2 regions of the Ruegeria sp. CDSC025 genome follow, and region 2 is predicted to be linked to the other one. Evidence: riboswitches for the same ligand, from Rfam matches in the RefSeq annotation. Region 2 holds a riboswitch; the other holds the start of a gene.
The links. A riboswitch is a leader RNA that binds a small molecule or an ion and turns the genes downstream of it on or off. The one in region 2 is predicted to bind cobalamin.

Region 1 (7,117 bases), on a different contig from region 2:
AACAATTTCGCATTTGTCTGATCAGTCTGTAAGTATCCGGATTTTGGCGACCACCGATCTGCACATGAACCTGTGCAGTTTTGATTATTACGCGGATCAAGACGAACCTACGATCGGATTGACCCGAACGGCCAGCCTGATCCGGCAGGCGCGGAACGAGGCTGAGGCAGACGGAGATATCGTCTTGCTCTTCGACAACGGAGACGCTCTGCAGGGTACACCGTTGGGGGATTGGGCTGCCGATCCCGCCAATGCGCCGCACATCCTGATGCAGGCCTTCGGCAGCCTGGGATATGACGCGATTGGCCTGGGAAACCACGACTTCGGATTCGGGCTTCAATTCTTACAGCACGTTATCTCTGACGCCCCCTGCCCTGTGCTCAGCAGCAACGCCTTGCGCACGAATGGGCCTCAGATCTGGCAAGATCATGTCATTTTGCACAAAGAGATCCCTGGCTCGCCGACACCTATGGCCTTGAAAATTGGGGTTTTTTCGGTCCTCCCGCCTCAGACAGCGCAATGGGAGGCGCACAAGCTGCACGACACCCTTACCACTCAGGACATCCTGACTTGTGCGGCAAACAAAGTCAGAAAGCTCAAAGACGAAAATTGCGACCTGATCATCGCGCTGGCCCATACCGGTTTCGGACCGGACAGGTCACAACGGAATATGGAAAACGCGATTATTCCGCTGGCCGAAATCGAAGGTATCGACGCAATAATTGCTGGTCATTCCCATTTGACCTATCCCGTCAAGGCCGGCTCTGAAAACACTCTGGTGCATGGCAAACCAGTTGTCCTACCCGGAACGGCCGGATCACATCTGGGGGTGATCGACTTGAAACTTCACTCGGCAGAGCGCGGCGGCTGGACCGCTGGCGAAGCCCGGGCGGCGCTGCGACCGATATCTGCGGGGCGTCCCGACGAAATCGTATCACTGGCGCCCGAAGATCCGGAATTGTTGCATCTGTTTTCCTCTGGTCATGCCGAAACCCGCAGGCGAGCGGGCCAGCCGGTCGGCCGCACCCCGCACCATCTGCACAGCTATTTCAGCTTTTGCACCGAGGACCGTGGACTGAGGCTGGTCGCCGCCGCCCAGGCTGCCGCGTTACGTCTGTGTATGTCCGAAACCGACCTGGCAGACATTCCGATTTTATCGGCGGTTTCACCTTCGAAATTCGGCGGTCGGGCCGGGCCGCGATTCTATACGGATGTTAAGCCTGGCGAGATATTCCTGCGTAACGTGGTTGACCTGCATGTTTTTCCAAACGAATTGCAGGGTGTCATTGTATCCGGTGACCAAATCGTGGACTGGCTTGAGATGTCCGCAGCTGTTTTCAACCAGATTTCGACCGGATCTGCATCCGAACTTATTTGCGAAAATCGGGTGGGTCACAACTTTGATGTGCTATACGGGCTGTCCTGCAGAATTGATCTGACACAACCTCCGCGTTTCGACGATATGGGCACCTTGATCAACGCCGAAAACCGGCGCGTTTCAGAAGTTCTGGTCGGTGCCACCCCCATTGCACCGGATCAGCAATTTGCCGTCGCGCTTAACAATTATCGCGCCAGCGGGGGCGGGCATTTCCCATTTGCGGGTAATGCGCAACGTATCGACATGCCCATCCTGCCGGTCCAGCAAGCCCTGCTGGATTATCTGTCAGGCACCTTGGTCAGCGATCCGCTGGAAGAGGCCCAGAAACCCTTCAGAATCACCAGTAACACTGGTACGCAGGCGATCTTACGCACCGGTCCAAATGCCCACCGACTTCTGCAGGACATTCAGGAATTTGATCCACAAGTCCTTGGAACCGACGAAAATGGCTTTTTACGGATTCTTCTGACCTTCTGACGGGTTGTGTTTTTCCGGCCAACTGCCTATATCCACCCTCGAGAGGTTGGCGCGGGCGAGCGCCTCGCCAACCTGGTCAGATCCGGAAGGAAGCAGCCACAACGAGCCCCGCTTGGGTCGATGTCCAACCTCTCACTTACGCGCAACGACTGCCGCAGGAGGGACTTTATGATTGTAGCAATGACCCTTCGGGCAGAGCGTTTCCGGGACTAACCCCCGCTCTTGCCTGAACACGTTACCGATGGGTGCGCGTCTGCCACCCTGATGGTTTCCTGTATCTGAACACAGGCAGAACAATGTCCAAAACACTTTCGGACCTGGGATGGTCCTCTCATTTTGCAGCCCAACATGCTGTGAACCCTACCTGCACACCGCATCGCATCAACGCCGTCCATCGTGATCGCCTGATCGGCCTGAATGCGCTGGGCGACACATCTGATCTGACCCCTGACCGATCAACCGGCGAATTTGCGGTTGGCGATTGGATCCTTGCGGATGATCAAAACCGCATTCGGCATCTTTTGGAGCGCAAAAGCCTCTTGCAACGCCGGGCCGCAGGCACCGGTGCGCAGGTTCAGCTGATCGCGGCGAATGTGGACGTGCTGTATATCGTCAGTTCCTGCAATGCCGATTTCAATCTGGCCCGGCTTGAACGTTATCTGGCACTGGCGCATCAGGCCGGGTGCTATCCGGTTGTTGTCCTGACCAAGGCCGACAGCTGCCCTGACCCAGAGAGCTATGCCAGTCAGGCCAGTTCGCTGGTTCGGTTTCTGACCGTTCTAACCGTCAACGCGCTGGAGGCGTCAGAGATTGATCCGATCCTGTCCTGGTGCCCTGCCGGGCAAACTGCTGCTTTGGTCGGCTCATCCGGTGTCGGCAAAACCACATTGGCGAACGCCATGACTGGTCAGGCCGGGACAACGGCGGGGATCCGCGAGGATGACGCACGGGGTCGCCACACCACGACCTATCGTGCGCTTCACCCGATGCGAAACGGGGGGTGGCTGATTGATACGCCAGGAATGCGCGCCCTGCGTTTGATGGAAGCCCAAGACGGCGTGGATGAGGTTTTCTCAGACCTTCTTGAATTGGCTGCAAGGTGCCGGTTCTCAGATTGCCAGCACCAGGCCGAACCCGGTTGTGCTGTGCAGGAGGCGATTGCCAATGGCGTGCTTGAGCCCGACCGGCTGGCGCGCTGGCACAAGCTTCGGCGCGAAGATCAGAGGAATTCCGAAACCCTCGCGCAGTCACGGGCACGTGACAAAGCCTTTGGCAAAATGGTGCGATCCGTCATGAATGACAAAAAGTCCCGCAGCAGACACTGAGCGTGACAGAAAGGCGCCTCGTTTTCAGGCAATCAACCGGGGCCAAACCGCCCGGTTTCTGCGGGCAAAAGCGCCAATATGACCGATCTCAGGCGCTCCGAATTCATTCGGAGACAACAGATGTCGCCGCGCCTTTGGTCCATACAGATCGGCAAGCCGCCAGACAGCGTCTGGCGGCACCATCTGGTCGTCCTCGAAGGTGAACAGGTCCACCGGCGTATTCGATTGCGCCCATCTCGCTTCGGGCAGAGCGTCACCGATCTGCGGCACATAATTCTGCGGCGCCGTGCACCAGCTACGCCATTGCCAATAGACCGGACCAGGCAAATCGGCACCGATCCCCACCGCTTTGCCCGGCAGATAGCCCAGCGCATTCACTGCCAGACGCCCATGCACATGCCAGAACATCCACGCCAGCCCGCGATAGGGCCAGGGATGGTCGGACAGAGTAACCAGCCCCGAACATACACAGATCATCCGGTCGATCTGATCAATGTCTGGCTGCACCGGCCCCAGCAAGCCGCCAAGGGAATGACCGATGCTCCACTGCAAAGCGTCCGGGAACCGCCTGCGCATCTCAGCCCGTGCGGCGGGCATGTCGACCAAGGCCCAATCCGCCATGGTCACCTCAGAGGTTTTGAGTTTGTCGCGCAGCGAATGCCCGAAATCGCTGTAGTCATAGGTCAGACAGGCCATACCCTGTTCGGCGGCCAGCCAACGGGCAAAATGCTGGTAATATTCGCGCGGCACTGCAGTTGCGCTGTGAATCACCACGGCGATCTTCGGCTCGGTTGCAGGCAGATACAGCCGTGCCGACAGGCTGGCAGAGCATGAGGCAAAGTCAAAGTCCTTAGTCTGGACGCAGGGCGTGGTATCAAGCATGGCGCTTCCGACAAGTTCTGAACTACTCGGTTCACTCAACAATCGGCCCGATTTCGGCCACCAGAGTCAAGATTTCATCAAGATGACCAAACGTCCGGTTTGCACCCCAACAGGTGGCTTGACTCGGGGTCTGCATAGCCGCTAGCGATGTGGTGATGGTTCTTGCCCCGGAATTGGGGCGGGATGAAAAGGGAACACGGTGCGGTCTGCCCCGGCGATGTCGGAAAGGGCCAACTCCGCGACTGCCCCCGCAACTGTAAGCGGTGAGCAATGCCGAAATACCACTGGCCCCAGGGCTGGGAAGGTCGGCAAAGCGACGACCCGCAAGTCAGGAGACCTGCCATCGTATCGAAACCGAAACTCGGGCGGGGTGTCCGGGCAGGTCGTCAGCGCGCTGTCACACCTGATCCTCACCCTTCGTCCTGCGCGCGGAGGGCGCATTATGATCTGGAAGACAAAGACACATGAATTCACCGCAACCGTCTGTCAGAGGACCGGGAAACCCTGCCCCGCCCTGGCCCGAATGGCACGCGCCATGGCCGAGGCGATGGCGACGGCAACGCCTGCAGCATCCAAAACATTCGAGGTCGAAGGCACTAGCGATCTGACCCATTGCACCGAAGGCTGCACGGCCCGTTTTCGGGCCCAATCAGAACAGATCAGGGTCTATTGCGGCACCAGCACGGACACGCCGACAGAAATGCTGGACGCCTATGGCGACATGATGTTCGGGCCGGAGTTCATCCAGAAATCCGCTGGTTTTCTGTCAGAACCACCCTGTGCGATGCTCGACGTTTCGACTCTGCCGCCGCGCAGCGACAGTATTCCGTATCAAGTGTCTGCCTGATTCAGGGAAGGGTTCGGGCCGGCAACCCGGCCCAGTCCTTTTGCGCGTCGGTTTCCACCGCGCAGGGCCGCACCGCACGCAACCGCCGAAGCGCTTGGCCAGGCGCTTCGCCGCATTCCACCATTAGCCGCATCACAACCATCCCCGAGCGACCGCACCCACCGCGGCAATGCACCAGCACCTTGCCGCCACTGGCAAGGACATGTTGGGCGGCGGCGCTGGCTTGCGGCCAAAGCGCCTCAACCTCAGGCGTGGGGGCGCCGAAATCGGAGACCGGAAGGTGGACCCAGGCAATTCGTTCGCACTGCAGGTCCGCCTCGAATGACAACCCGCCGGAATGCTGGAACTCATCCAGAGTAGTCATCGAGATGACCAGGTCCGGCGCCCAATCTCGGATTACTGCGAAATCTCCAGCATAATCGCCCGTGACACCCGGCAGTGGGCACAGAGCGATCTGCCCTTTGCCCAATCCAAGAGGGTGAATTGCAAAACTCTCCAACACAGCTCCTTTTCCTGCATCACCACATGGGGCTGAGGCCCCTCATGATTTACCGGCTCTGATGCAACTTGCCAAAACGAAATTCCTTTTCGCGCGCGGTGGACGCGGACGGCGGGGGTCTCTACGCTGCAAACCTGACACGAATCCAACAGAGCAGACATGACCGACACGCCCAGCCCCGCCTATCAGGTTCTCGCGCGGAAATACCGCCCGGAAACTTTTGCTGACCTCGTCGGTCAGAACGCAATGGTGCGCACGCTGAAAAACGCGTTCGAGGCCGACCGGATTGCGCAAGCCTTCATCATGACTGGCATCCGCGGCACCGGTAAGACGACCACGGCCCGGATCATCGCCAAGGGCATGAACTGCATCGGTCCTGATGGGCAAGGCAAGCCCACGACCGAACCCTGCGGCCAGTGCGAACATTGCGTCGCCATCATGGAAGGCCGCCATGTCGATGTGATGGAGATGGACGCCGCCAGCCGCACCGGCGTAAATGACATTCGCGAAATCATCGACTCGGTGCGCTATCGTGCCGCCAGTGCGCGCTATAAGATCTACATCATCGACGAAGTTCACATGCTTTCGACCAGCGCGTTCAACGCGCTGCTCAAGACGTTGGAAGAACCTCCTGCGCATGTGAAGTTCATCTTTGCCACGACCGAAATCCGCAAAGTCCCGGTGACTGTTCTGTCGCGGTGCCAACGATTTGACCTGCGCCGGATCGAACCCGAGGACATGATTGGCCTGCTCAATAAGATCGCAGCGGCTGAGAAGGCACAGATCGCGGATGATGCCCTGGCGCTGATCACCCGCGCGGCCGAAGGGTCGGCGCGCGACGCAACTTCGCTGCTGGATCAGGCAATCAGCCATGGGGCCGGTGAAACCAGCGCCGATCAGGTGCGCGCGATGCTGGGTCTGGCCGACCGGGGCCGGGTATTGGACTTGATGGAAATGATCCTGCGAGGGGATGCAGCAAGCGCGCTGACTGAATTGGGCGGGCAATATGCCGAAGGGGCCGATCCGCTATCCGTGCTGCGTGACCTGGCCGAAATCACGCACTGGGTTTCGGTTGTGAAGATCACGCCAGACGCAGCCGAGGACCCGACGGTTTCCCCTGATGAACGTGCCCGTGGTCAGCAAATGGCCGAGGCCCTGCCAATGCGCGTTTTGACCCGGATGTGGCAGATGTTGCTGAAAGCGCTGGAAGAGGTATCGGCCGCGCCAAATGCCATGATGGCTGCTGAAATGGCCGTTATCCGCCTGACCCATGTTGCCGACTTGCCCAGCCCCGAAGAGCTGATCAAGCGCCTGCAGGACAACCCGCCACCGCCTCCGAATGGTGGTCCGGGCGGTGGTATGGCCGTGCCCTCTCAGGCTCCGGTACCAGCGGCATCATCTTCTTACGTGTCCGCAACTAGCAGCCCCGCCGGCGCGCCGTCGGCCGCTCTGGCCCATGATATCCAATCGGCGCTGGCACGGTATCCGAGTTTTGACCACGTGGTTGAATTGATCCGCACCAATCGGGATGTGAAACTTCTGGTCGAGGTCGAAAACGGGGTGCGGCTGGTTTCTTACCAACCGGGGCGGATCGAATTCACCCCGACACAAAACGCACCCACAGATCTGGCAGCGAGACTGGGTTCGTCGCTGCAACGATGGACTGGCAACCGCTGGGCTGTGTCGATTGTAGCCGATGGTGAGGTTGC
Region 2 (7,117 bases):
GCTTTGGGTCCAGCCGCGCGCTTTGCGCGTCCGGCGAAGTGCCTCGCCGATCTGCTCGGCCGTTCGTGCTGTGAGGTCCATGATGTGGCTCCTTTTACGGCACAGCGTAAATTAAAACAAATTACGCTGCAACGTAAATATCTACTTTTTACGCCATGGCGTAACAATCGAGTCGCACTTATGCCTGCAGCCCCGCAGCGCGCACCTGCTCAGGCGTCACCAACTTTGAAACAATCAAGCCCTCGATCTGTCGGCTTGTAATGTGGCGACAAAGGGGGTGGCGTTCACGGATCCACTCGGCGAGGCTAGCGCGACCTTTGGCTTCGGCTTCTCGCGCCTTCTCGCGGTCGGCCTGGATCTGGGCCAGTCCCTTCTCCCACCGGCGCATCTTGAACCAGTTGTCCGAGAAACAGACCTTGCTGCGCGTATAGCCCTCGCTTTCCTTGGCATAGGCTTTGACCGCCTGCAGCAGATCATCGGGCTCTACCCCGGCCTTCACGGCCGCTGCGATCAAACGCAGACTGGTCCGCCGGTCTCGGATCCTGTCTTCGGGATAGGCCGCCAAGATCTTCTCAGATTCCAGATCTTCAACCTCCTCCGCCGCCTCGCGCCTGCGCGTAGGTGGTTTATGGTTGGTTTTAGGATGGTTTGGGGTCCACTGTGAACCCCGTACCCCGTTCACCGTGGACCCCGTACCGGGTCCAGGCTGGACGGGGTTCACAGTGACCCCCGTCTCAATGTCGGGCTCAGCCGTGGGTTCAAGCGCGGCCACGCGTTCCAGAACGATGCGGTAAATGACGGTGTAGCCGTTCTTGCACTGCCGCTGCCCCGTCTCGATCAGAATGCCTTCCCGCAGAAAGTCGATGATGGTGCGCTTTACCGTGCTCTCGCTGAGCTCTGTGTGGCGCTGGATCGTTCCCTTGGAGCACCAGACGCCCGAGCCGTCATCGCTCGCCTTGTCGGCCAGAAACATGATGATCTGCTTGCGCGCAGCGCTGCCAAAACGGCGCTCGGCGCATTCGTTTGCAACCGCCCAACTCATCAAATTATCCCAAGGTTAGAAACGATTTTGTGAGCATTCTGGATCGCAAAGAGCGTTGAAACTTTCGCTTTTTGTTCACTTTTTGTCAGGGGGTGTTTTGCACCCATAAGCCGTTGTTTTCGCTGCCTGTCTTTATGGATTGCAAATCCGTGTACACCGGTTCGATTCCGGTACTCGCCTCCAATACTTTCAAACAGTTGCTTCGCATTCGGCTTTTCGAGCCTGCGACATGCCGTCTCGCTACGGCAGTGCTCTGCTGAGTGAAGCTTGACACCGGATTGATCAGAAGGCGGTGAACTCACTGGCTCGGCCGGTAAATTTGACCGCTCTATCGAATCCACGCGATATGCCCTTTGAAGTAACGGGCCCGCGAATCCTTTCGTCTGGATATCTTCGAGGCGCAAAGCCCAAACTCGCCTGCCGTCATTTTGCATCTGACTGACCAAACATGCCGCTGACAGGCATTGGCAGGTCGCTTTTCCATTCTCGATGATTTCCGTGCGTCTGCCGCGCTTGACAAGCCCCCTGCCCGTGCCGCATGTCCCATCCGTTGGTGTCTGCACATGCAGATGAAAAGGGAATGCGTCAGCGGTCATCCGTCAAACGCAGCCGCCCCCGCGACCGTGACCGGAGAGGGTGCCCAAAGCCACTGGCCAGACAGGCCGGGAAGGCGGGACATCTGCCAGAGGCCAGCCTCTGACATCCGCAAGCCGGGAGACCTGCCAACATCCGAAGTTGAAACCGGACGGGGTGATCCGGTGTCGGGCCCATGTCGCAATACGTGGCCCGCATGAAACCCCGTCCCCCGCGAAGAGGATTTGGGGGGATGAGAGACATGACCGAGACCACACCTGTTGAACTGCTGGTGTGCACGACCTGCCGCCGCGGCCTGCCCGTCGAGAATGATGCAGATCGTCCTGGGGCGTTGCTGCACAAGGCGTTGGAGCAGGCAGAACTTCCTGATGGCGTCACTTTGAAGGCAGTAGAATGCCTTTCAAATTGCGATCAGGGCTGCTCGATTGTGCTGCGTGGCGGACCCGAACGTTGGACCTTTGTCTATGAGCATCTCGATGAAACCGATCATGTCGAGACCATTGTTGAAGGTGCGACCAAATATCTCGCGACCCAAGATGGCCTCGTTAAATGGCGCGAACGTCCTGAACATTTCCGCAAAAACTGTGCGGCCCGCATTCCCCCGATTGGAGCTTAGATATGAGCAATCTCGAAAAACTGCCCGTCACTGTGATCACCGGCTTTCTGGGCTCGGGAAAGACCACGCTGGTGCGTCATCTGATGCAGAACCCGCAGGGCAAGCGCCTGGCCATTGTGGTCAACGAGTTTGGAGATGTTGGCGTCGATGGCGATATCCTCAAATCCTGCGCGATCCCCGATTGCCCGGCGGAAAACATCATGGAATTGGCCAATGGATGCATCTGCTGCACCGTGGCAGATGATTTCATCCCGACCATCGAGGCGCTGATGGCGCTAGAGCCGCGCCCCGATCACATTCTGATCGAAACCTCTGGCTTGGCCCTGCCCAAGCCGCTGCTGAAAGCGTTCGACTGGCCGGATATCCGCTCGAAAATCACCGTGGATGGCGTAATTGCTCTGGCCGATGCCGAAGCTGTGGCCGCCGGTCGCTTTGCCCCGAATGTCGCTGCGGTGGATGCCCAGCGCCTGGCCGATGACTCGATTGATCACGAAACGCCGCTATCCGAGGTGTTCGAGGACCAGATCTCCTGCGCCGACATCATTCTGCTGACCAAGCCTGATCTTGCTGGCCCCGAGGGGGTCGCCAAGGCCAAGGAAATCATCGCGGCAGAGGCTCCGCGCCCGCTGCCCGTGGTCGAAGTGGCCGAAGGCGCTGTGGATGTACGTGTTGTGCTGGGGCTTGAGGCCGCTGCCGAAGATGACATGGAGGCACGTCCCAGCCATCACGATGGCCACCACGATCACGAGCATGATGATTTCGAAAGCATCATTGTCGAGCTGCCGGAACAGACCGATCCGGCCCAGCTGGTCGCCAATATCGAACGTCTGGCGAATGAACTGAACATCCTGCGGGTCAAAGGCTATGCCGCTGTTACCGGCAAACCCATGCGCCTTTTGGTGCAGGCAGTCGGGGCCCGTGTGCGTCATCAGTACGACCGCCCGTGGGAGCCAGGTGAAGAGCGTCGCTCGCGTCTGGTGGTCATCGCCGAGCATGACGACATCAAAGAGGCTGAAATCCGCGAAATCCTCGTGGGTGTGACCGAGGCTGCCGAGTAAACCATGCACGTCGTCTTCCGCGAAAGCCACGGGTTAGAGGAAACGGAGACCCCGACCGATCTGGGCCAGAGCCCGGCGGATCTGGTGGTGCTGTCCTTTTCCGACAGTGATCTTGGCGCTTTCGCGGCAGGCTGGCATCGTGGGGGTGGACCCGAAGGCCGGATGCCGACCCTGCGGCTGGCCAATCTAACGGCGCTGAAGCACCCGCTTTCTGTCGACACCTATGTCGAGCAGACGCTGGAGGGCGCCAAAGGCATTCTGATCCGCCTGATCGGTGGCGTGCCCTACTGGTCCTACGGATTGCAGCAGGTTCTGGCACTGGCCCACGCCAAAGGCATCGCTGTGGCAGTCCTGCCGGCGGATGGACGTGAAGATACGCGCCTGGATGACTATTCTACCCTGCCCGTTTCAACCCTGCGGCGGCTGGCGCATCTTTGCGACACAGGCGGTGAGGTCGCAGCGCAGGCTGCGCTGGCGCAAATGGCACTGGCCGCGGGGCTTTATTCTGGCCCAGTGATGGGGGCCAAGACGATCCCGGAATGTGGCGTATGGTGTCCGGATCGCGGTGTGATCCCGGCGGATACCGCATTCGCCGGTGATGCCAAGCGCATCCTCGTGACCTTCTATCGCGCCTATCTGACCTCGGCAGACACTGCCCCGGTCGCGGCCCTGATCCACCGTCTGCGTGCGCGTGGGTTTCAGGCTGTTGGCCTATTTGCGCCGTCGCTCAAAGCCCCTACCGCCGCTGACTGGCTGCGCGAACAGGTCGTAGCGCTGGCCCCCTCGGCAATCATCAACGCCACCTCCTTTTCGGGCAAAGGCGCCTCGGGAACGTCCCCGCTGGACGCCGCCAATGTGCCGGTATTTCAGGTCGCCTTGTCCACCGCACGCCGCAAGGCTTGGGTCGATGCGGAACGCGGGCTGTCCCCCGCCGACCTCGCAATGCATGTGGTCCTGCCCGAGGTGGATGGCCGCATTTCGGCGGGCATCGCTTCGTTCAAGGAACCGGGCAAGCGCGACCCGTATCTGGAATATTCCCGTTTTGCCCACCGCCACGAGCCGGAACGGGTTGAGGCGATCATAGACCGGGTGGACGGCTGGCTGCGCCTAAGCGACAAACCCAAGCCAGATCAGGTTCCAGCGTTGGTGCTGTCGACTTATCCCGGCAAGGACTGGCAGATGGCCCATGCGGTTGGCCTGGATGCGTTGGCCTCGGCCGAGGCGATGCTGTCCGATCTGCAGGCTGAAGGCTATGATACAGCACCCGGCGAACCGATAGCCGAGACGCTTTTGGATGCGCGACTGGCTTGGCCGCTCGCGGCCTATCAGACCGCGCTGGCAGACTTGCCGGAACAGTTGCAAACGGATCTGCAATCCATTTGGGGCAAGCCTGAGGACGACCCGGTTTTTGCCGATGGTGCGTTCCACTTTACCGCCTTGAACCGGGGCAAGACACTGATCGCGCTGCAACCGGAACGCGGCACGCCCGAGCTGCGCGATGACGACTATCACGATCTTTCGCGCACCCCGCGCCACAGCTATGTTGCCTTCTATCTCTGGCTGCGTAAGGGGCATGGCGCGGACGCGCTGATCCATATCGGCGCGCATGGCACGTTGGAATGGCTGCCAGGCAAATCGGTCGCCCTGTCCCAAAACTGCTGGCCTGAGGCGTTGGTCCGAGATCTGCCGGTGATCTACCCCTTTATCGTGAATGACCCCGGCGAGGCCGCACAGGCCAAGCGCCGGATCGGCGCGGTTACACTGGGCCATATCCCGCCCCCGATGCGAACAAGTGACACGCCGGACCGTATGGTGCGGCTGGAATCCCTGCTGGACGAATTCTCGAACGCCGACGGGCTGGACCCCAAACGCCGCGACCGACTACAAGAAGACATACGGGATGAGGCGCAGGCCATTGGTCTGGAAAGCGATCTGGGTCTGGATCAGGCAACCTGTACCGCCGAAGCGATCACCCGTATCGACCGATTTGTCTGCGACATCAAAGAAAGCCAGTTCGGCGACGGCTTGCACGTCTTTGGCCGCGTCCCCGAAGTGACCGGCAATTTTGATGCCACGCCTTCAGCGCATGCGGAACGTCAATCACTTTTGGACGCACTGGCCGGGAAACGGATCGAGGCTGGCCCGTCTGGCTCACCCTATCGCGGGCGCTCGGACGTGCTGCCGACAGGGCGAAATCTTTACACCACCGATCCGCGTTCGGTTCCAACACGCGCGGCCTATACCCAAGGTGTCAAACTGGCCGAGGAACTAGTGCGACGGCATCTGCAGGAAGAAGGCGATTACCCCAAGGGGCTGATTGTCGACCTCTGGGGCTCGGCCACGATGCGCACTGCGGGTGAAGAATTCGCCATGGCGCTTCACCTACTGGGTGTGAAACCGGTTTGGGACAAGGGGTCGGAGCGGGTTTCCGGTATCGAGGTGCTGCCAATCACTGATCTCAGCCGTCCACGGCTAGACGTGACCTTGCGTGTCTCGGGCCTGTTCCGCGATGTATTCCCGACGCTTTCTGCGCTGTATGGCCAGGCAGTGCGAGCATTGTGTGAACGGGACGAGGCAGCAGACTGGAACCCATATGCCGGGCAGGCACCGGCCGCCCGTGTCTATGGCCCCGCCCCCGGCAGCTATGGCCTGAACATGACGCAGCTATCCGAAATCTATACGGACGAAGCGCGCACACAGGCCGGTCAGGCTTGGCTGGATGCCAGTTCCTTTGCGCTTGAGGGCGAGCAAATTGCACGGGATGTCGATGGTATTACCCAACGCGTTGCCCACGCCGATAGCTTTGTTCACCTTCAGGACCTGACCGAAACCGATCTGCTGTTGGCCAATGACTATGCCACGCATGAGGCCGGTTTTGCCGCCGCCAAGAAAGTCACTGGCGGTACTGCGCAGCTGTACCATCTGGACAATACCAACCCAGACACCCCCCGCGCCCGAACCCTCTCTGAGGAAATCAGCCGCGTTGTCCACGCGCGCGCGGCTAATCCTGACTGGATCGCAGGAATGCAACGGCACGGATTCCGCGGCGCCGCCGAGATCGCGGCAACGCTGGATCATATGGCAAGCTTTGCCCATCTGTCGGGAACCGTTGCACCGCATCTGTTTGACATCTACCACGATGCCACACTGGGTAACGCCGAGGTTGATGCCTTTCTGCAAGAGAAGAACCCACAGGCGCATCAGGCCATGCAGGACCGGTTCCGTGCTCTGCTCGAGGCTGGCCTGTGGAACACGCGCCGAAACTCGATCCGAGCCGATCTGGAGGGGTTGGGATGAGTGCACCGATCGTTCAGGGCTGGTGCCCCGGCGCCCATCGCCCGATGATGTCGGGGGACGGGTTGGTCGTGCGGGTTCGGCCGCGGCTGGCGCGCCTTGAGGCAGCGCAGATGTTAGGCCTGTGCGAACTTGCCGACCGGTTCGGCAATGGCACCATTGACCTGACCATCCGCGCCAATCTGCAACTGCGCGGTGTGGCCGAGGCCGATCACCAACCTTTGCTGGAAGAACTCGCTGCGCTGAACCTTTTGGATGCGGAACCGGGTATCGAGGTGCGGCGCAATATTCTGGTGACACCGCTCTACCAATCCGGCGATCTTACCGCACGACTGACGCAGGAACTGATCGACCGGTTGGGCGAATTGCCGTCGCTACCAGCCAAGTTTGGGTTTGCCATCGACACCGGACCAAATCGCCTGTTGGTCGGGGATTCCGCGGATATCCGGCTGGAGACAGGCCCCGAGGGGCTGATCCTACGCGCTGATGGGGCCGAAACAGGGCGTCGCGTGA

Region 1: linked by a shared signal. The riboswitch ahead of AC2FH8_RS12675 (hypothetical protein) and the one ahead of AC2FH8_RS05095 (DUF1636 family protein) in region 2 are both predicted to bind cobalamin.

Annotation. Positions count from the first base shown of each region.
Region 1 is NZ_JBXWOJ010000008.1:45,869-52,985, forward strand. It holds gene AC2FH8_RS12655 (5'-nucleotidase C-terminal domain-containing protein) at 14-1,855, shown strand; RNA gene ffs (signal recognition particle sRNA small type) at 1,895-1,993, shown strand; gene rsgA (ribosome small subunit-dependent GTPase A) at 2,152-3,180, shown strand; gene AC2FH8_RS12670 (alpha/beta hydrolase family protein) at 3,205-4,062, opposite strand; cobalamin riboswitch at 4,202-4,421, shown strand; gene AC2FH8_RS12675 (hypothetical protein) at 4,505-4,909, shown strand; gene AC2FH8_RS12680 (protein-tyrosine phosphatase family protein) at 4,911-5,411, opposite strand; gene AC2FH8_RS12685 (DNA polymerase III subunit gamma/tau) at 5,568-7,117, shown strand, end outside.
Region 2 is NZ_JBXWOJ010000002.1:384,731-391,847, forward strand. It holds gene AC2FH8_RS05085 (helix-turn-helix domain-containing protein) at 1-81, opposite strand, end outside; gene AC2FH8_RS05090 (hypothetical protein) at 179-1,042, opposite strand; cobalamin riboswitch at 1,577-1,783, shown strand; gene AC2FH8_RS05095 (DUF1636 family protein) at 1,878-2,252, shown strand; gene cobW (cobalamin biosynthesis protein CobW) at 2,255-3,310, shown strand; gene cobN (cobaltochelatase subunit CobN) at 3,314-6,607, shown strand; gene cobG (precorrin-3B synthase) at 6,604-7,117, shown strand, end outside.